One region of the Streptomyces syringium genome, then DNA from elsewhere that is predicted to be linked to it. Evidence: riboswitches for the same ligand, from Rfam matches in the RefSeq annotation. Region 1 holds a riboswitch; each other region holds the start of a gene.

Region 1 (6,813 bases):
AGCATGGCGAGCTCGCAGCCGCCGCCGAGGGCGTAGCCGGAGACGGCCGCGACGGTCGGCGTACGGAGTTCACCGAGCCGGTCCCAGGCGGTGAACCAGTCGCTGAGGTACATGTCCATGTACCCCTGCGGCCGCATCTCCTTGATGTCGGCCCCGGCCGCGAACGCCTTCGGCGAGCCGGTGAGGACGATGCAGCCGATGTCCGGGTCGCGGTCGAGCGCGGCCGTGGCCTCGACGACCTCGTTCATGACCTGGAGGTTGAGGGCGTTGAGGGCCTTCGGCCGGTTGAGGGTGAGGAGGGCCGTGCGGCCCTTGCGCTCGACGAGGATGGTCTCGTAGGTCATGCGGTGGCCGTTCCGTTCTCTTCGGTGTCCTGGGCGGACGGGTCGCTGCTCGTCTCGGTGTCCTGGGCGGACCGGTCCCTGATCGTCCGGATGATCCCGGAGAAGTCCTCCGCCGCCCCCGCGCCCTCGGCGAACTCCGCGTACAGCTCCGCCGCCCGCAGGCCCAGTTCGGCGTGCACCCCGCCGGCCCGGAGGGCGTTGGCGGCCAGGCCGAGGTCCTTGGCCATCAGGGGCGCGGCGAAGCCGGGCCGGTAGTCGTGGTTGGCCGGGCTGGCCGGGACGGGTCCGGGGACCGGGCAGTTGACCGTCAGGGCCCAGCACTGGCCGGACGCGGTGGAGGCCACGTCATAGAGGGCCTGGTGGGACAGGCCGAGGCTCTCGCCGAGAACGAACGCCTCGCCGACCGCGATCATCGAGATGCCGAGAATCATGTTGTTGCAGATCTTCGCGGCCTGACCGGAGCCTGCCGCTCCGCAGTGGACGGCCTTCCTGCCCATCGCCGACAGCAGCGGCTCGGCCCGCACGAACTCGGTCTCGCCGCCCCCGGCCATGAAGGTCAGGGTGGCGGCTTCCGCGCCCGTCACGCCGCCCGAGACGGGCGCGTCCAGGGCGCGGTGCCCGGCCCGCGCCGCGGCGTCGTGGGCGGCCCGGGCGTCGGCCACGTCGATGGTGGAGCAGTCGACGAAGAGGGTGCCGGGCTGCGCCGCCGCGAGCAGCCCCTCGTCCCGGTAGAGGGCGAGGACATGGCGGCCGGCGGGCAGCATGGTGATCACGACGTCCGCGCCCTCGGCGGCCTCGGCCGCCGAGGCGGCCGGCTCGACACCGGCGGCCACGGCCGCCGCCAGAGACGCGGCCGACAGGTCGTAGCCACGCACCCGGTACCCGGCCTTGACGAGGTTGGCGGCCATCGGGCCGCCCATGTGGCCGAGCCCGACGAAGCCGACGACCGTACTCGCGGGGCTCACGGGGGTCACGGCGCTCACCAGGGCACCTCCTGGGAGGCGTCGGCGGCGAAGGAGAGTTCCCGGGCGCCGAGCGGTGCGAAGAACCGGGCCACGTCCGCCTCGCCGACCTCCGCGAGGGTCGCCGGCGACCAGCGCGGGGCACGGTCCTTGTCGATCACCTGGGCGCGGATTCCCTCCACCAGGTCGGGCGCGGACAGCGCCGCGCAGGAGACGCGGTACTCCTGCTCCAGGACCCGCTCCAGCGGCCCGAGGTCCCGGGCGCGGCGCAGCGCGGCGAGGGTCACCTTGAGGGCGGTGGGCGACTTGGCGAGGATCGTCTCGGCGGCTTCCTTGGCAGCCGGTGTGCCCGCGGCGAGCAGCCGTTCGACGATCTCCTCGACGGTGTCGGACGCGTAGCAGTGGTCGATCCACTCCCGGTCGGCGGCCAGCCGGCCCTCCGGTGCCTCGCGGACGTGGCGGGGCAGGACGTCGGGTACGGACCCGGCGGCGAGGTCCGCGCCGAGGGCGGACAGCGCGTCCGCCGGTACGAAGTGGTCGGCGAGGCCGCACAGCAGGGCGTCCGCGGCGCCCACGGGCACTCCGGTGAGCCCGAGGTGGGTGCCGAGCTCGCCGGGGGCGAGGGCCAGCAGATAGGTGCCGCCCACGTCGGGCACGAATCCGATGCCCGTCTCGGGCATCGCGACCTTGGAGCGTTCGGTGACGATCCGCACGCTGCCGTGGGCCGAGATCCCCACTCCCCCGCCCATCACGATGCCGTCCATGAGGGCGACGTACGGCTTGGGGTAGCGGGCGATACGGGCGTTGAGCCGGTACTCGTCGCGCCAGAAGGCCGCCGAGGCGTCGCCGCCGGAGCGGGCGTCGGCGTGGATGGACCGGATGTCACCTCCCGCGCACAGCCCCCGCTCGCCCGCGCCGCTGATCACGACGGTCTCGACGGCGGGGTCGTGCTCCCAGACGGTGAGGGCCTCGTCGACGCGGCGCACCATGGTGTGGCTGAGGGCGTTGAGAGCGTTGGGCCGGTTGAGGGTGAGGTACGCGGCACGGCCCTCTGTGCGCACCAGTACGCAGTCGTCCGTCCCTTCCGTCCTGTCCGTCGTCGGGGTCATCGGGCGGCTCCCGTCAGTCCGCGGGCCACGATCAGGCGCATGATCTCGTTGGTTCCTTCCAGGATCCGGTGCACGCGAAGATCTCGGACGATCTTCTCGATGCCGTACTCGGTGAGGTAGCCGTAGCCCCCGTGCAGTTGCAGGGCGCGGTCGGCGACGGAGTAGCCGGTGTCGGTGGCGAAGCGTTTGGCCATGGCGCACAGCTGGGCCGCCTGAGGGTCGCCCCGGTCCAGGGCCTCCGCGGCCTGACGGACCAGGGCGCGGGCGGCGGCGAGTTCGGTCGCCATGTCGGCGAGGCGGAACTGCAGCGCCTGGGCGTCGAGCAGCGGTGCCCCGAAGGCCTCCCGGTCGGCGAGGTATTCCAGGCTGCGGTGCAGGGCATGCTGCCCGCCGCCGAGGGAGCAGGCGGCGATGCCGAGCCTGCCGCCGTTGAGCCCGTTCATGGCGATGCGGAAGCCGTCGCCCTCGGCGCCGAGCCGGCGGCCGGCCGGAAGGCGGACACCGTCCAGGACGACCTGGCGGGTGGGCTGGGCGTTCCAGCCCATCTTCTTCTCGTCCGGACCGAAGGACAGCCCGGGGTCGTCCCGTTCGACGACGAACGCGGAGATACCGCCCGGTCCCTCCCCGCCCGTGCGCGCCATGACGATGTACACCTCGGCGGCACCGGCGCCGGAGATGAACTGCTTCACGCCGGTCAGGACGTAGCAGTCCCCGTCGCGTACGGCCCGGGTGCGCAGCGCGGCGGCGTCGGAGCCGGCGCCCGGCTCGGTCAGGCAGTAGCTGCCGAGGGTGTCCATCGAGCACAGCCCGGGCAGCCAACGGGCGCGCTGGGCCTCGTCCCCGTAGCGGTCGATCATCCAGCCGACCATGTTGTGGATGGAGAGATAGCCGGCGATCGAGGGGCAGCCGGTGGCCAGCACCTCGAAGATCAGCACTCCGTCCGCGCGGGTGAGTCCGGAACCACCCGCGGCCTCGCTTACGTAGACGCCGCCGAGCCCGAGCCCCGCGGCCTTGCGCAGCACGTCGACGGGGAAGTGTTTGTCCTGGTCCCAGGCGACGGCGTGCGGGGCGAGGTGTTCCCGGGCGAAGTCCAGCGTCGTCCCGGCCAGCGCGAGCTGCTCCTCGGTGAGGCCTGTCGTCATGGCGCTCATCCCATCGTGGGGATGGTGAAGCTCGCGCCCTCCTTGACCCCGGAGGGCCAGCGCGAGGTGACGGTCTTGGTGCGGGTGTAGAAGCGGATGGCGTCCGGGCCGTGCTGGCCCAGATCGCCGAAACCGGACCGCTTCCAGCCGCCGAAGGTGTGGTAGGCGACCGGCACGGGGATCGGCACATTGACGCCGATCATGCCGGTGTCCACACGGCGGGTGAAGTCGCGGGCGGTGTCCCCGTCGCGGGTGAAGATCGCGACGCCGTTGCCGAAGGCGTGCTCGGAGGGCAGCCGCAGCGCGTGCTCGTAGTCCGCCGCGCGGACCACCGACAGGACGGGCCCGAAGATCTCCTCCTGGTGGATCCGCATGTCCGGGGTGACCCGGTCGAAGAGGGAGGCACCGGCGAAGAAGCCGTTCTCGTGCCCGGCGAGGGTGAAGCCGCGCCCGTCCACGACGAGTTCGGCGCCCTCCTCCACTCCGAGGTCCACATAGCCGGTGACCCGGTCGACGGCGTCGCGGCCGACGAGGGGGCCGAAGTCGGCGTCCGGGTCGTCGGACCGGCCGATCCGCAGGGTGCCGATCCGCTCCTTGAGGCGGGCGACCAGCGCGTCGGCGGTGTCCTCGCCGACGGGCACGGCGACGGAGATCGCCATGCAGCGCTCCCCGGCCGAGCCGTAGCCCGCGCCGATCAGGGCGTCGACGGCCTGGTCGAGGTCGGCGTCCGGCATCACGATCAGATGGTTCTTGGCGCCGCCGAAGCACTGGGCCCGCTTGCCGTGGGCGGCGGCCGTGGCGTAGATGCGGGCGGCGACCGGGGTCGAGCCGACGAAGCCGAGCGCCTGCACCCGCGGGTCCTCGAGCAGGGTGTCGACGGTTTCCTTGCCGCCGTTGACGACGTTGAGCACGCCGGGCGGCAGGCCCGCCTCCAGGAACAGCTCGGCGAGCCGGAGCGGGACGGACGGGTCGCGCTCGGAGGGCTTGAGGACGAAGGAGTTGCCGCAGGCGATGGCCGGGGCGGCCTTCCACAGCGGGATCATCGCGGGGAAGTTGAACGGGGTGATGCCCGCCGTCACGCCGATCGGGCGGCGCAGGGAGTGCACATCGATGCCGGTCCCGGCGTTGTCGGAGAAGTCGCCCTTGAGCAGGTGCGGAATGCCGGCCGCGAACTCCACCACCTCCAGACCGCGCTGGATGTCGCCGAGCGCGTCGGGGACCGTCTTGCCGTGCTCGGACGACAGCAGCCGGGCGAGGGAGTCCTTCTCGCCCTCGACGAGCCGGAGGAAGCGCAGCAGGACGCGGGCCCGGCGCTGCGGGTTCCACTCGCCCCACTCCCGCTGGGCCTCGGCGGCGTCGGCGACGGCCGCCTCCGTCTCGGCCCGGTTCGCCAGGGGTACCCGGGCCTGCACGGCGCCGGTGTTGGGGTCGTACACATCGCCGTAGGCACCCGATGTTCCCGGGGTGTGCCTGCCGCCGATGAAATGGGTGAGTTCACGGACCATGGGAGAGCCTGCTCTCGTCAGGTGAGATCCGAAGATGGCGCGAAGCATCGGGCGGCGGGCGCGAGTTGCGCGCGGGCCGCCGACGGGTCGCGGGACGCGAAGGGCGAAGAGCCGTCAGGAAGCGGGTGCAGCCGCTCGCCGCGCCGGATCACCAGGGTCGTGGGTACGGACCGGTGCCATGCGTGTCTGCTCCATCCTCGTGGACAACACGGAACGTTCCGCGGCCGGTATCCTGACTCCCGGATCAGCGCGCGTCCCCGTGCCTTCCCGACATCCCGCTCGTCAGTGGCGTGTACCGCGAGGACGGACTCCCCGGTCACAGTGGCGGGACCGTGCCGGTTTCACACCGGCTTCCCTGCACCGCGGACCTTGTCCCCCGAACATATAGTTGGACGTCCTAGTAAGTCCAGGGTCTGCTGGCTTCTCCTGGCCCCGGTGTGTCAGCGAGGCCCGGTGTCCAGTACCGGGTACGGCACGAAGGTGCTGCGGTTCTCGTCGACGGCCAGGGGCCGGCCGAGCGGCGGGACGGCCCGCTGCGGGCAGTCCAGGCGTTCGCAGATCCGGCAGCCCATGCCGATGGGGGTGGCGGCCGAGGCGTTGTCGAGATCGAGCCCGTCGGAGTAGACGAGCCGGGAGGCGTGGCGGATCTCGCAGCCGAGCCCGATGGCGAAGGTCTTGCCGGGCTCGCCCCAGCCGCCCCGGTGCCGGGTGACGGTGCGGGCGGTCCACAGATGGCGCTGCCCGTCCGGCATGGCCGCGATCTGCACATGGATGCGGCCGGGAGAGGCGAACGCCTCGTAGACGTTCCACAGCGGGCAGGTGCCGCCGGCCCGGGAGAAGTGGAAGCCGGTGGCCGACTGCCGTTTGGACATGTTGCCCGCGCGGTCGACCCGTACGAACGAGAAGGGCACCCCGCGCAGCCGCGGGCGCTGCAGCGTGCTGAGCCGGTGGCAGACGGTCTCGTAGCCGAGCCCGAAGCGGTCGGCGAGCCGCTCGATGTCGTACCGCAGCTCCTCCGCCGCGGCGTGGAACTCCCGGTACGGCAGGATCAGCGCGGCGGCGACGTAGTTGGCGATGCCGATCCGGGCCAGCGGCCGGACGGCCGAGCCCTCCTCGTAGTCCTCCGAGGCGAGCCGGGTGAGTTCCCCGTCGTATTCGAGCAGGGCGAGCTGCGTCGCCATCCGGAAGGCCTGCTGGCCGGGGCGCAGCCGGTTCGACAGGTGCAGCACCCGCGCACCGGGGTCGTAGGTGTGGAGGCGGTCGGCGTCGGCGGCGATACGGACCCCGTGGCGTTCGGCGAGCCGGGCGGCCAGGGCCGGCAGCACCTCGCCGGGCCGGATACCGATCTCGGCGGCCAGTTCCTCGGCGGCGGTGTCGACGGTGTGGAGGTAGTTCTGCCGGCGGTAGAAGAACTCGCGGATCTCCTCGTGCGGGGAGCGCGGCAGGTCCGGGTCGTCGGTGCCGCGGCGCTCGGCGACCTCCGCGAGCCGCTCGGTCAGGACCTGGTTGCGCCGGCCCAGGTCGAGCAGCACCGCCGCCACGGCGGGCAGCCGGGAGGCGAGTTCCGACAGATCGGCGGGAGAGACGCGGGCGGCGGCCACCTCGTCGGCGAGGGCTTCGCGCAGGTCGGCCAGGACACGGCCGGTGTCACGCTCGGAGAAGAAGCCGGGGTCCACGCCGAACGCCTCGGTGAGCCGCAGCAGTACGGGCACGGTGAGCGGGCGGGAGTCGTGCTCCATCTGATTGAGGTA
Region 2 (6,813 bases), 6.1 Mb from region 1:
GGCGCATCAGCCACAGGAAGAAGGGGCCACCGCACAGGGCGGTCAGCACCCCGACCGGAATCTCCTGCGGTGCGGCGACCGTACGGGCCGTGATGTCGGCCCACACCAGGAAGACGGCCCCCGCCAGAGCAGCCGCCGGCAGGACGCGACGGTGGTCCCCGCCGACGAAGAGACGAACGATGTGCGGCAGCATGAGCCCGACGAAGCCGATGGGCCCGGCCGCCGCCACCAGGACACCGGTGACGAGGGAGAGCAGCACGAACATCCGGCCGCGGAACCGCGCCACATCCAGCCCCATGGTGGTGGCAGCCTCCTCGCCCGCCAGCAACAGATTGAGCGACCGGGCCCGCAGGATCAGCACCGCGACGGCCACCAGCAGTGCGCCCGCCGGCAGCCAGAGGGTGTCCCACCGCACTCCGCCGAGGCCCCCGAGTGTCCAGGCGAGCACCTCGCGGGCCTGGTTGCCACGGTCGGCGGTCAGCAGCACGAGGTCGGTCAGGGCGGTCGCGACGGCGGCGACGGCGACTCCGGACAGCACCAGCCGGACGGAGGTGATCCGACCGGTGGCCCGGGCGGTCGCGTACACCAGCAGCAGGGTGAGCAGGGCTCCCGCGAAGGCGGACACCGACAGCGACAGCGTGCCGAACAGGGTCACACCGGAAACGATGACCAGGACCGCCCCCAGCGAGGCGCCCGAGGACACGCCCAGCAGATACGGGTCCGCGAGCGGATTGCGGACCAGGGCCTGCATGGCCGTGCCGACCACCGCGAGCCCGGAGCCGGTCACCGCGCCGAGCAGTACCCGGGGAGCCCGGGCGTCGAGGACGATGGTCTCGCGCGCCCGGGTCCAGGCCGGCTCCGGCCACGGCGCCCCCACGCGGTGGGCGACGATGCCCCACACCTCACCGGGCGGCACGTTCACCGAGCCGATGGTCAGCCCGGCCGTCACCGAGACCAGCAGGAGAGCGCCGAGAAGCACCAGGACCAGCGGATAGGGCACCTTGCGCCGTCCGCGCGGTGGCATCCGGACCGTCCTGGAGCGCCGGGATGCCGTGTCGGCCGTGTCCGCCACGGCCGACGGACGGGCCGTCACCGGAACCGCTCGGGATGCAGTCGGCGGGCCAGATCCTCCACCGCGTAGGGGGGCCGCACACCGACCAGGGTCGAGGTCAGCGGCAGTACCGTGAACCGCTGGTTCTTGACGGCGGGCACGTCGGCGAGGGCGGGGTGGGACAGGAGGAACTTCTTCTTCTGCTCGACACTGCCCGAACCGCGGTAGTCGTAGATGGCGATGACCTCGGGTTTGCGCTCGACGACCTGCTCCCAGGAGACGTCACCGAAGACCTCGTCGAGGTCGCCGAACACGTTGCGCCCTCCGGCCAGCCGGATGATCTCCGTGCCCAGGCTCTTGCCGCCTGCCGTGAAGGCCGCCTTGTCCCCGCTGTCGTAGACGAACACCGGCACCGGCCGGCTGCCTTCGACCGCTTCGGTCGTCCTGGCGACGCGTTCCTCGAGGCGCGTCACGAGGTCGTCGGCCCTGCCCTGGATGCCGAAGATCCGGCCGATGGTACGGACCTCCTCGTAGGCGTCCGCCATGGCCACGCGGCCTTTGCCGCAGTACTCGCGGTTGAGATAGGTGTCGATGCCCGCCTCGGCGAACACCTTGCGGGATCGCCCCTCCTTCTCCGCGAAGGCGGAACCGTAGCCGCCGTACACGAAGTCGGGCTCGGCGTCCACGACGGTCTCGAAGGACGGCTCCTTCTTCGCCAGCTCGGGAATCCGGCCGAAGTCGCGGCGGTGCTCGGGCAGCACCGCGGAGTCGGGGAACGACGTGCCGACCATCGCCTTCTTCAGCCCGAGAGCGAGCATCAGCTCGGCCGGGTGCTGGTGGATGGTCACCACCCGGGCGGGTGGCTTCCGATAGGTGGTCCGGGTGCCGCAATTGTCGATGGTGACGGGAAACCCCTTCGCCCGCGGGGCCGTGGCCCGGTCGTCCGCAGGGTCCGTCGCTCCGCAGCCTGCCAGGAAGCTCGTGGCAAGGACCGAAGCCAACGCACAACGGATGATCCGCCGACGGGTGGGGGACGAAAAGGAAAGACGGTGGATGCCGTCGTACATGTGATGCCTCCTGCGGAGTCCGCGCTCCTCGGACAGCCCTCGCGACGGGACAGTGTCCTGACTCCCGGAGCGACGTCCCCTGGCCTCCGACCGCTCTCGCGGTGGTCTCCCCCAGAGGTATCGCTTCCCGGTCACAGTGGCGGGACCGTGCCGGATTCACACCGGCTTCCTGATTCCCCGTCGCGACGATGACCCGGTGATATTACGAGTGGCGGGCGAGGCGGGAAAGGGCGCACGATCGATCAATTCGCGCCCCCCTCCGCCTCATTCAGCCCTGACGGGAGGCGCGAAGGATCAGTCGTTCGGCGTCCTGGTCGTAGGGCCGGCCGTCGAAGCCACCGAAGATCTCGACCTCTTCGAAGCCGGCCTCCTCGGCCATCGCCCGCAGTTCGACCGCGCTGTACACGAACCAGACCAGGCTCGCCCGGCGAACGCGGTCCCCGCGGACCAGCACCCAGTCGCTGCGCAGCCGGGCCCAGTCGTCGAGCACGGTGTCGGTCTGCACCAGCAGATCACCGCCCCGGTGGACGACCTTCGGCGGCACGACCTTACGGGCCAGGAGCTCCTTGCCCGCCACGTCCAGCAGCAGACGGCCACCGGGTTCCAGACAAGCACGCATGTTGCGCAACACCCGCATGTTGGCGGCGTGTTCCTCGAAGTACCCGAACGATGTGAACATGTTGAGCACGACGTCGTAGGCCTCCGGCTCGACGTGGTGCAGCGCGTCGGTCCGGACGAACCGGGCCTTCGCCCCCGCCGCCCCGCAGAACTCCCGCGCCCGCTCCAGCATCGCGGGACTGCGGTCCACGCCGGTGACGTGGTGGCCGCGACGCGCCAGCGGAACGGTGAACACACCCGGGCCGCAGCACAGGTCCAGGACACGGGCCCCGGGAGTGAAGGCCAACAGGGGAGAGGAGTCGAGAAGTTCCTCCGCCTGGCTGTAGCGCTGTTCGGAGAAGAGAAAGTCGTAGAACTCGGTCCAGAACTCGTCGTCCTCGAACCCGTCCGTCCGTGTCATCAGGAACCGGCCTTCCTTCGCGTCGTCGAGTCGATCGGTTTCCCCGCACCCGGTGCCGTGCGCACCGCGAGCAGCAGGGGCGGGAGAAGCAGACACTGAGCCGCGGCCGCCAGCCAGAACCAGCCGGTCTCCCCGGCGTCGAGGCCGAGACCGTAGAGCTGCCCGCCGAGAATCCCGCTCGCGCACGCGCCGAGGCCGGCCGCGAGACGCTGCTGCCCGAACACGACGGCATCGGAGCGCGGACTGCGGCGCAAGGCCTCCAAGTCGTTCTTCAGGAACAACACGATGTCACCGAAGGTGATCAGCGCGCCGCCCAGCAGCAGCGCCGTCCTGGTGCCGGCCGACAGGACCGCCATTCCGGCGGCGAGCGCGAGGAAGCCCCCCACCAGCGCCCGCCGGTACGGCATCCGGCGGATCCGGCCGGAGGCCAGTGGCTGGACCACGATGACCAGGACGAAGCAGGTGAGCAGCACCAGGCTGTAGAACTCGCTGGACGCCCGCTCCACCGCGAACACGGCCAGATAGTGCTGGAAGTGGAAGTACAGATAGAAGGCCAGCAGATTGGCCGCGAACGGCAGCGGTGCCACTCCCGAGAGCAGGCCCCTGCTCACCGGGAGACCATCGGCCTTCCCCGGGTCCGCGCCGACGGCTCCGCCCGCCGGCCCCACCGGGGTCCTCTCCGTGGGCAGCAGCGCGTGGCCGGCCGTCACGCCCAGGAACAGGGCTGTCGTCGCGAGGAACAGCCAGCCGGGTGAGGACAGCACGAACGGGCCGGCGATCAGTGGTCCGACCGCCATGCCCGCGTTGAGCGCCGCGTTCCCGGCCGACAGGAACATCGGCCGCCGCTCGTCGTCCACGCCGCGCACCAGATAGGCCTTGTTGGCGGGGAGATACAGCGCCGCACCGCAACAGGTGAGGATCAGCGCGCCCACGACGAGCGGCGGCCAGCGCAACGCCAGCAGCAGACCCACGAAGCCCGCCGTACGTACCGTCAGGGCCCACACCATGGTGCGCCGCAGGCCGATACGGTCCGCGAGCGCCCCGCCGACCACGCCACCGGAGAACTGCACGAGGGACGCCACGGCCAGGACCAGCCCCACCGCTCCCAGGCCCATGCCGAGCCGTTCGTGCAGGAACACCGACATGAACGGCAGGACCATGAAGCTGCCCAGCGGGATGAGGAAGGAACTGACCAGCAGGAACCGCAGCGGTCCGCTCAGCCGGAGAAGCGAGATGCCGAGGGGTGTCGCCGTGGCCCGCCCTGCGCTCACCCGGCCGCCCGCTCGGTGTGGACCCGTACCGCGTTGGCGGCGGCCACGGCGCGGTGGGTGGCCAGCTCAGCGGTCTCCGCCTCCGCCCAGACGATGCCCGCGTAGCCCCGGCTGTCGCCCAGGTACTCGATGCGGTCTCCGACGCGCTTGACCGGATACCAGGCGGGCGACCCCGGCATGCCCTCCAGCCGGTCGAGCCCCGTCACCCCCGTGAACACTCCTGCCTGTTCCGGATATCCGAGAACGAACGCGACCGCCGGGCCGCCCGGAAGCTCCGCGTCGATGAGGCGGGGACGACGGCCGAGAGAGGCCTCCACCATCGCCTCGTACACATTGCAGCCGAGCGCCCGGCACATGCCCTCCGCGACGAGAGCGCCGCCGATCCGGGGATTGATCTCGATGATCTCCGGGCCCGTCACGGTGAGGGCGAACTCGACATGGGCGAACCGGTCGGTGTAACCCACGGCCGCGAGCACCTCGCCCAGCCACTTCTCCAGCGACAGGCGCTGCGGCTCGGGGAAGGCGACGGGGAACGCGGTGATCTCCTCACGGAAGCGCGGCTCGTGCGACATCAGCCGGCTGGAGACGCCCAGCAGCCTGGTGTGTCCCTCCCAGGTGAGTGTCTCGGCGCTGTAGAGAGGCCCGGAGAAGTACGGCTCCGCGAAGAGGCGGCCGGTCAGCCGCCGCCCGCCGGCCGCGCGCAGGGCCTCTGCGAGCTCCGGCTCGTCACGGGCGAGCCAGACGTTCTGGCTGCCGGTTCCGGCGGTGTCCTTCAGGACGGCGGGGAAGCCCACCTCCTTCCCCAGCCGGCGCGGGTAGTCGGCGTCGGCCCCCAGGGCTCCGGCCTCCACCGCGCGGCCCCTCGTCAGGCCCGCCTCGTAAAGCACGTTGCGCACCCTTGCCTTGTCCCGCGTCAGCTCCAGTACGGCGGCGTCCAGGCCGGGCAGTCGGAAGCGGGCCGTCAGCTCGGCACCGACCAGGGTCCAGGTGTCGGTCGAGCTGATGAGCCCCCGCAGCCCGGGAAGGCCGCAAAGGTCCGCGGCCACGGCGTCCACGTCGAAGGTGTCCATCTCGACCACGTCGAGAGCCCCGTCCGGCAGCTGCCGCAATTCGTGCGCGTAGACGAGCGGGTCACGGGTCAGCAGCCGGATGCGCTCGCCGAGCGCGTCGGCGGCCCGGATCAGGTGCCCCAGGCCGAAGGTGAGGGCTTCGAGGGAGACCACCGTCACGACGCGAGCTCCTTCTGCCGGCCCGGTGCGGGGCTGCGGTTCCAGGCCATCGTCGACCAGGGCATCGACAGGTCCGCCGGCGAGGTGATCTCGGCCGGGCCGAGCGCGGCGGTGTCCAGAGCCTCGCGGTGCCGGGCGAAGACCCGCTCGACGTAGCGGTGACCGGTGTCGGCCCCGATCACCAGATGGAGCCGGCCGGGACAGCGGTGCGCCTCCCAGGAGGCGGCGAGGTAGGCGGCGCCCGTGGACAGGCCGGCGAACACCGCGTGCTCGCGCAGCAGGGCCACGGCTCCCGCCATGGCGTGGTGGAAGTCCATCCAGTGGATCGCGTCGTACAGATGGTGGCGGACGTTGTCGAAGACGATCGAGGAGCCGATGCCGGCGATGATCGCCTCCGGATCGTGGTGGTCCTCGCTGCCGAAGGTGACGCTCCCGAAGGGCTGCAGACCGATCAGACGGACCGACGGGTCACGCTGCCGCAGATGCTCGGCCAGCCCGCCCGTGGAGGCGCCCGACCCGATCCCCCCGACGACGGTCAGCGGCCGGTCCGGGAACGCGGCGGCGACGGTGTCCGCGAACTCCCGGTAGCCGAGATAGTGGATGTCGTCGTGGTACTGACGCATCCAGTGGACGTCGGGACGCTCCGCCAGGATCTGCCGCACCCGCGCCACGCGCAGCTCCTGGTCGAGTTTGAGGTTCTTCGACGGGGCGACCTGCTCGACGGTGGCGCCGAGGATCTCCAACTGGGCACGGGTGGTGGCGTCGACGGTGGTGGAGGCGACGATGTGGCAGCGCATGCCGTAGCGGTGACAGGCCAGCGCCAGTGCCTGGGCGTAGATCCCGCTGGAGCTGTCGACGAGGGTCTGCCCGGGCCGGACCGTGCCCCGGTCGAGGAGCCGTCGCACCGCGGCCAGCGCGGAGTAGATCTTCATCGATTCGAAGCGGGCCAGGACCATGCCGTCGGACAGTCGGACCAGGTGCGGGGACTTGAGAGCGTCGGCGATATGGGCGTGTATCACCCGTAGCCTCCTTGGGCGAATGAGCACTGGTGGCCGAGCGTGTGGAAGAAGCCGGACAGTTCGTCCTTGAGCGAGGGGGAGGGGCGGCGGGCGAAGAGGTAGCCGACGAGGCAGCCGGTGTGCGCGACGAACACACCGTCCGCCCCGAACTCCTCGCG
Region 3 (6,813 bases), 590 kb from region 1:
GTGAGCAGGCCGTCGAGCCGCCCCGACCAGGGCACCCCGGCGGTCCGGGCCGCGTGCACCACCTCGTCGAACGGGGCGTCCGCGTGGTCGAGGTCGTCCCACCACGCCACGGTCCGCTCGTCGAGGTCGCACGCGGTGGCCGGGTGCACCACCGTGTTGAGGAAGCAGCCCAGGACGGGCTGCGCCGCGGCGGGCCTGCCGCCCCAGGGGTAGCCCAGGGCCGGGATCCGGTCCGGGCCGTACAGCGTGCGCGCGGCGGCGGTGCAGGCGTCGAGCAGGACGGGGAAGGGAGGCCGGGAGCCGTCCGGGTCGGCGGGCAGCCGGTGCAGCACGGCGCCGGTGCCGGCCGGGCCGCCCCCGGCGCGCGGGGCCGGCGCGGGGCCGGCGGCCGGGCGGAGCGCGGCGAGCCGCCGGGCCCAGTAGGTGACGGACCGCTGCCCCGACGCCCGTGCCTCCGCCTCGAGTTGGAGGTGCACGGCCTCGCGGTAGGCGGCCAGCTCGTCCGCCGCCCGGGACCCGGGCACGTCCCGGGGGCCGAGCCCGTCGCGGTAGGCGTCGGTGAGATCCGCCATGACCCGGCCGATGGACGCCTCGTCGCAGGCCGCGTGGTCCATGACGACGGCCAGGACATCACGGTCGCCCGCCGGGTCGGCGGCGAGGAACAGCCGCAGCGGCGGCCCCTCGGCCGCCCAGGCGCCGAGTGCCCGGCGCAGCGCGTCGGCGGCGCTCTCGCCGGGGCGCGGCTCCACCCGGCTCACCCGGGCGTCGGGCTCCCCGAGCCGCTGCACGGGGACCCCGCGCAGCGCCTCGGGGCGGGCCCGCAGGGCGGGGTGCAGGGCGGCGAGGTGCCCGGCCGCCGCCCGCAGCCGGCCGGTGTCGACCGAACCGCGGGGGAAGGCGAAGAACAGCGGTACGAGGTCGGCCCGCCCGGCCGGGTCCATCCGCCGGGCGAGCAGGAACCGCCGCTGCGCACCGGTGACCGGAAGCGACCCGGCGGCCGCCGCGCCGTCGACGGTGCGGCGGTAACGGTCGAGGTACTGCGTGGTGATGCTGCTGGACTGCACGATGTCCTCCCGCGCGCCCGGGGCGCGCTGACTCGTGAGACGAAAGGGGGGTCGGGCGGTGAAGCGGTGGAGCACGTCCGACGCGGTGTGGAGGCGTCCGAGCGGTCCGCTACGAGGACGCCTCCGGCCGACGGGCGACGGGCGACGAGTGGAGCGGTGGGGCCTAGGTTCCGGACACGGTCCGGCTCGCGTCGGCGGCGGGAGCCGGCAGATCGCGCAGGCGCCGCAGCGGGGAGAGCAGCAGGGGCAGGGGGACGAGCAGAAAGCCCGCGGCACACACCCACACGGCGGCGCGCGGCCCGGCGGCGGAGGCGACGGCCCCGCCCAGCACGGCGCCGAGCGGCATGGTGCCCCAGACCATGAAGCGCAGCGTGGCGTTCATCCGCCCGAGGAGCGCGTCGGGGCACAGCAGTTGCCGGAAGCTGACCTGGGCGACGTTGTAGACCACCGCGCCGAAGAAGACGGCCGCGGAGGCGAGGGCGAACCAGACGGCGGCGGCACCGTGTCCGGCCAACGGCCACAGCAGCGCGAACGGCCCGGTGACCACGGTCGACAGCCAGATGATGCGGGCCTGGCCGACCGCGCGGGCGAGCGGTCCCGCGCACAGCGCGCCCGCCAGCCCGCCGACGGCCGAGGCCGACAGCATCAGCCCGAGCACGCCGGGAGGCAGGTCGAGCTCCCGCACGAGGAACACCGTCTGCACGGACATCAGCATCGCGGAGAAGAAGTTCGCGACCCCGGTGGCACAGGCGATCATGCGCAGGACGGGGTGGCGGAGGACGAACACGAGGCCCTCCGCGACCTGGGCCCGCAGCGGGACGCCCACGACGGGCGCGGGCTGTGGCTCGCGGGCGCGGATCCCGCGCAGGAAGAGCGCCGAGACGAGGTAGCCGATCGCGTCGGCCAGCAGGGCGACGGGTGCCCCGAGCAGTTGCACCAGGGCGCCGCCCAGCCCCGGCCCCGCGACCTGGGCGGACGAACGGGCCGTCTCCAGCGCGCCGTTGCCCGCGACCAGCTGCTCCCGGGGGAGCAGGCCGGGCAGGTAGCTCTGGTGCGCGATGTCGAAGAACACGGTGGCCACACCGGTGATGAGGGCGGCCACGTACAGCTGCGCCATGGTCAGTGCCCCGGCCCATGCCGCGAGCGGCAGGCTCAGCATCGTCACGGCCCGTACGACGTCGGTGCGGATGAGCAGGGGCAGCCGCCGCATCCGGTCCACCCAGGCTCCGGCGGGCAGCCCGACGAGGAGGAACGCCGCGGTCTCGGCGGCGGTCAGCAGCCCGACCTCCATGGGCGAGGCGTCGAGCTCGATGACGGCCACCAACGGCAGTGCCACGACGGTCACTTGAGCGCCGACCTGGCTCACCGCTGCCCCGGAGAGCAGTAATCGGAAGTCGTAGTTCCGTAAGAGCCCTGAGCACACGGGCTTCACTGACGAGGACATTTGGCAGACATTTGGTGATGAGGGTGGGCACAGTCAAAATGATCCGGGCACTTCCGGCCAGTTTTGTTCGTAATGCGGACAACTCGTGGTGACGTTGGGGCGAAAGGTTTCACACCGTTGTTTGAACGTCACCCAGGGTGGCCTGCGGCGGAAGGGTTTTCTGCGGTTCTGGTGCGCCAAGGGAGGCCTGATGTTCGAATGTCCGATAGTCGGTGCCGTGCCCGGGGTGGATCGGTTCAAAGTGGTGACACTCGGGCGGCTTTGAGATAAGCGGCCATGAAACAGGCGGCGCCCTACAGCTCCAGGTCCGCCTGCACCGGCAGATGATCGCTGGGGAACTGCCCGCCCTGCTGGAAGACGTTGATGGCCGCGCGCCGGGTCCGTACCCGGGGCGAGGTGAGGATCCAGTCGATGCGGTCGCCGTCCGGCACGAGCGGCCGGTAGCCGTGGAAGGTCGCGTACTGCGCCCCGCGCTGATCGGCCGTGTCCCAGGAGTCCACGAGCGAACCCTGTTCGAGCATCGTGTCGTAGACGGGGTTGCCGTGTGCGGGGACGTTGAAATCGCCGGTGACGATCCGGGGCAGGGCCGGATCCAGACCGCGCAGCCGGGTGGTGATCAGCGCGGCGGAGCGCTCGCGCGCGTTCTGATGGGCGTGGTCGAGATGGGTGTTGAGGGCGTAGCACTCGCCCCCGGTGAGCAGATCGCGGAACCGGACCCAGGTGACCATCCGGATCACAGTGTTGCCCCAGGTCGCGGAGCCGATCAGATACGGGGTGTCGGAGAGCCAGAAGTGGTCGTACGCGACGGGGGCGAGCCGCCGCACGTCGTGGAAGACGGCGGTGAACTCATCGCGGCTGCCTCCCGCGCGGCCCGTGCCGACCCAGGCGTAGCGCGGCCCGAGATCGTCGGCGATGTCGCGCAGCTGCGCGTACAACCCCTCCTGGGTGCCGAGGAGATGAGGGCGCTCGTGGCGCAGCAGCGTGCGCATGACGGGCCGCCGATCGGCCCAGGTGTTCGGCGGGGTGTCGGAGGCGTAGCGGAGGTTGAAGCTCATCACCCGCAGCGGACTCCGGCCGCCACCACCCCCGACGGGCCCGGCCGCGGCCGACGCGGCCACGGCCCGCAGCGCGGTGCGGCGGTCGAAAGGAGCGTGCGCGAAGGCGGTCACGGCGACTCCAGGGTCCGGGCGGGGTCCGGGCGTACCGGAGATTCTCATGCGTCACATGGACCGCCCGCAACGGTGCCGTGGGCGGCGGGTGCGGCCGCCGCGGCGGTGACCACCGGGGTGCCGCACGCCCGTGCCTCCAGGGCGGACAGGCCCCGCCCGGGCCGCCGCCCGGCACGTCGGGCCGGGCGTCCACGCCGTGCCGGGTCGGCACGCGCGGAGTGTCCACCGGCGGATACCGGCCACGCGTCAAGATCGAATCCTTGCGCGGATTCCCCTACCGGTCCTTCCGCATTGTGTCTAGGGTGGGGGACGCAGCTGGTTCGCCCCGCCCGCCAGGCGGGAGCGTCGCAAGAGGGAACCCGGTGGAAATCCGGGACTGCCCCGCAGCGGTGAGTGGGAACGACCGCCGTCATACGCACTGGACGCCCACGCGTCCGGGAAGCGACGGCCAGTAGGTGCCCGGCGGCCCCAAGGCCCCAGGGCGCGCCCGCGAGTCCGAAGACCTGCCACTGCCCGCGCGCCACCCGCGTGCGGTGATCTCGGTGGCCCCGAGGGAGGGCCGGCGGTGGCAGGCAGGTGTGCCCAGCGCGCCCGCCCTCTTCGTCGTCCCTTCGCGCCCGGGTCCGCCGTGGTCATTCCGCGACTCGCGAAGGAGAGTTCCGTGACCGACCGCAACACCACCCCGCCCTCCCGGGCCACCGTCCACGGCTACCCCCGGCAGGGCCAGTCCCGTGAGCTGAAGAAGGCCATCGAGGGCTACTGGGCGGGCCGCGTCACCGCCGACGCCCTGCACACCACCGCCGCCACTCTGCGCCGCGCCGCCTGGCGCCGGTTGACGGAGGCCGGCGTGGACGAGGTGCCCACCGGCGACTTCTCGCTCTACGACCACGTCCTGGACACCACGGTCATGGTCGGCGCCATCCCCGAGCGGCACCGCGCCGCCGTCCGGGACAACGCCCTGGACGGCTACTTCGCCATGGCCCGCGGCACCCAGGAGGCCCCGCCGCTGGAGATGACGAAGTGGTTCGACACCAACTACCACTACCTCGTCCCCGAACTGGGCCCGGACACCGTCTTCACCGCCGACCCCGCCAAGCCGCTCGGCGAGCTGCGCGAGGCCCTCGCCCTCGGCCACACGGCCCGCCCCGTCCTGGTCGGCCCGGTCACCTACCTGCTCCTCGCCAAGCCCGCCCCCGGCGCCCCGGCCGACTTCCAGCCCCTCACCCTCCTCGACCGGCTGCTCCCCGTGTACGCCCGGGTGCTGGCCGAGCTGCGGGCCGCGGGCGCCGAGTGGGTCCAGCTCGACGAGCCCGCGCTCGTCCAGGACCAGTCGCCGGCCGTCCTCAGCGCCGCCACCCGCGCCTACCGCGACCTGGGCGCGCTCGCCGACCGGCCCCGGATCCTGGCCGCCACCTACTTCGACCGCCTCGGTGACGCCCTGCCCGTCCTCGCCAAGTCACCCGTCGAGGGACTGGCCCTGGACTTCACCGGCCCCGCCGCCGCCAACCTCGAAGCCCTCGCCGCGGCCGGCGGCGTGCCGGGCAAGCGCCTCGTCGCCGGCGTCGTCGACGGACGCAACATCTGGATCAACGACCTCGAACACTCGCTGGCCACCCTCGCCACCCTCCTCGGCCTCGCCGGCCGGGTGGACGTGGCCCCCTCCTGCTCGTTGCTGCACGTCCCGCTCGACGCCACCGCCGAACGCGACGTGGACCCCCAGGTCGCCCGCTGGCTCGCCTTCGCCCGCCAGAAGACCGAGGAGATCGTCACCCTCGCCCGCGGACTGAACGAGGGCACGGACGTCATCGCCCCGCAGCTCGCCGCCAACCGCTCCGCCCGCGCCTCCCGCGCCGCCTCGGCCCTGACCCACGACCCGGCCGTCCGGGCCCGTGCCGCGGCCGTCACCGAGCGGGACACCCGCCGCCCGCAGCCGTACTCCGAGCGGACCGCCGCCCAGCGGGCCCGGCTGGGTCTGCCGCTGCTGCCCACCACCACCATCGGCTCGTTCCCGCAGACCACCGAGCTGCGTACCGCCCGCGCCGATCTGCGCGCGGGACGGATCGACGCCGCCGGCTACGACGAGCGCATCGCCGCCGAGATCCGCGACGTCCTCGCCTTCCAGGAGAAGGCCGGGCTGGACGTCCTCGTCCACGGCGAGCCCGAACGCAACGACATGGTCCAGTACTTCGCGGAGCGGCTCACCGGCTACCTCGCCACCCAGCACGGCTGGGTGCAGTCCTACGGCACCCGCTACGTCCGCCCGCCGATCCTGGCCGGCGACATCTCCCGCCCCGAGCCCATGACCGTGGCCTGGACGAGCTACGCCCAGTCGCAGACCGAGCGCCCGGTCAAGGGCATGCTCACCGGCCCCGTCACCATGCTTGCCTGGTCCTTCGTCCGCGACGACCAGCCGCTCGCCGACACCGCCCGCCAGGTCGCCCTGGCCCTGCGCGACGAGGTCTCCGACCTGGAGGCCGCCGGGACCGCCGTCATCCAGGTCGACGAGCCCGCGCTGCGCGAGACGCTGCCGCTGCGCACCGCCGACCGGCCCGGCTATCTGGCCTGGGCGACCGAGGCGTTCCGGCTGACCACCGCGGGCGTCCGGGCGGACACCCAGATCCACACGCATATGTGCTACGCCGAGTTCGGCGTCATCATCGGTGCCATCGAGGAGCTGGACGCCGACGTCATCAGCCTGGAGGCGGCCCGCTCGCACATGCAGGTCGCCGACGAACTCGCCGTGGCCGGATACGGACATGAGGTGGGCCCGGGCGTCTACGACATCCACTCGCCCCGGGTGCCGGGCGTCGAGGAGACCGCCGGCCTGCTGCGCAAGGGGCTCGGTGCCATTCCCGCCGAGCGTTTGTGGGTCAACCCCGACTGCGGCCTGAAGACACGGGGCTGGAGCGAGGTCCGTGACTCCCTGGAGCATCTGGTCCGGGCGGCCCGGCAGGTGCGGGCCGAGCTGACCGGCGCCGACATGCGCTGACGCCGGTCGCCCTCCGCCCTGATCAGGGGGTGACAGCGGGCGTGGCCCCGGCACCGAGGTGCCGGGGCCACGCCCGCTGTTCACGGCCAATCCCGCTCAAGTGGCCCAAATCGCAACGGACTCTCATGATTGACTGCCCCCACCGGT

What was found. Region 1 has a riboswitch for cobalamin ahead of JO379_RS28490 (CoA-acylating methylmalonate-semialdehyde dehydrogenase). Riboswitches for the same ligand answer to the same signal wherever they lie in the genome.
Region 2: another riboswitch for cobalamin. It lies ahead of JO379_RS01885 (ABC transporter substrate-binding protein); the one in region 1 lies ahead of JO379_RS28490 (CoA-acylating methylmalonate-semialdehyde dehydrogenase).
Region 3: another riboswitch for cobalamin. It lies ahead of metE (5-methyltetrahydropteroyltriglutamate--homocysteine S-methyltransferase); the one in region 1 lies ahead of JO379_RS28490 (CoA-acylating methylmalonate-semialdehyde dehydrogenase).

Annotation. Positions count from the first base shown of each region.
Region 1 covers NZ_JAGIOH010000001.1:6,483,669-6,490,481, reverse strand. The annotation lists gene JO379_RS28510 (enoyl-CoA hydratase) at 1-344, opposite strand, end outside; gene mmsB (3-hydroxyisobutyrate dehydrogenase) at 341-1,327, opposite strand; gene JO379_RS28500 (enoyl-CoA hydratase/isomerase family protein) at 1,324-2,415, opposite strand; gene JO379_RS28495 (acyl-CoA dehydrogenase family protein) at 2,412-3,566, opposite strand; gene JO379_RS28490 (CoA-acylating methylmalonate-semialdehyde dehydrogenase) at 3,563-5,062, opposite strand; cobalamin riboswitch at 5,268-5,442, opposite strand; gene JO379_RS28485 (short-chain fatty acyl-CoA regulator family protein) at 5,503-6,813, opposite strand, start outside.
Region 2 covers NZ_JAGIOH010000001.1:396,844-403,656, reverse strand. The annotation lists gene JO379_RS01890 (FecCD family ABC transporter permease) at 1-1,024, opposite strand, end outside; gene JO379_RS01885 (ABC transporter substrate-binding protein) at 1,090-2,118, opposite strand; cobalamin riboswitch at 2,149-2,331, opposite strand; gene JO379_RS01880 (class I SAM-dependent methyltransferase) at 2,387-3,136, opposite strand; gene JO379_RS01875 (MFS transporter) at 3,136-4,407, opposite strand; gene JO379_RS01870 (ATP-grasp domain-containing protein) at 4,404-5,636, opposite strand; gene JO379_RS01865 (cysteine synthase family protein) at 5,633-6,655, opposite strand; gene JO379_RS01860 (GHMP family kinase ATP-binding protein) at 6,652-6,813, opposite strand, start outside.
Region 3 covers NZ_JAGIOH010000001.1:7,073,089-7,079,901, forward strand. The annotation lists gene JO379_RS30705 (condensation domain-containing protein) at 1-1,064, opposite strand, end outside; gene JO379_RS30710 (MFS transporter) at 1,228-2,508, opposite strand; gene JO379_RS30715 (endonuclease/exonuclease/phosphatase family protein) at 2,802-3,677, opposite strand; cobalamin riboswitch at 3,994-4,186, shown strand; gene metE (5-methyltetrahydropteroyltriglutamate--homocysteine S-methyltransferase) at 4,339-6,666, shown strand.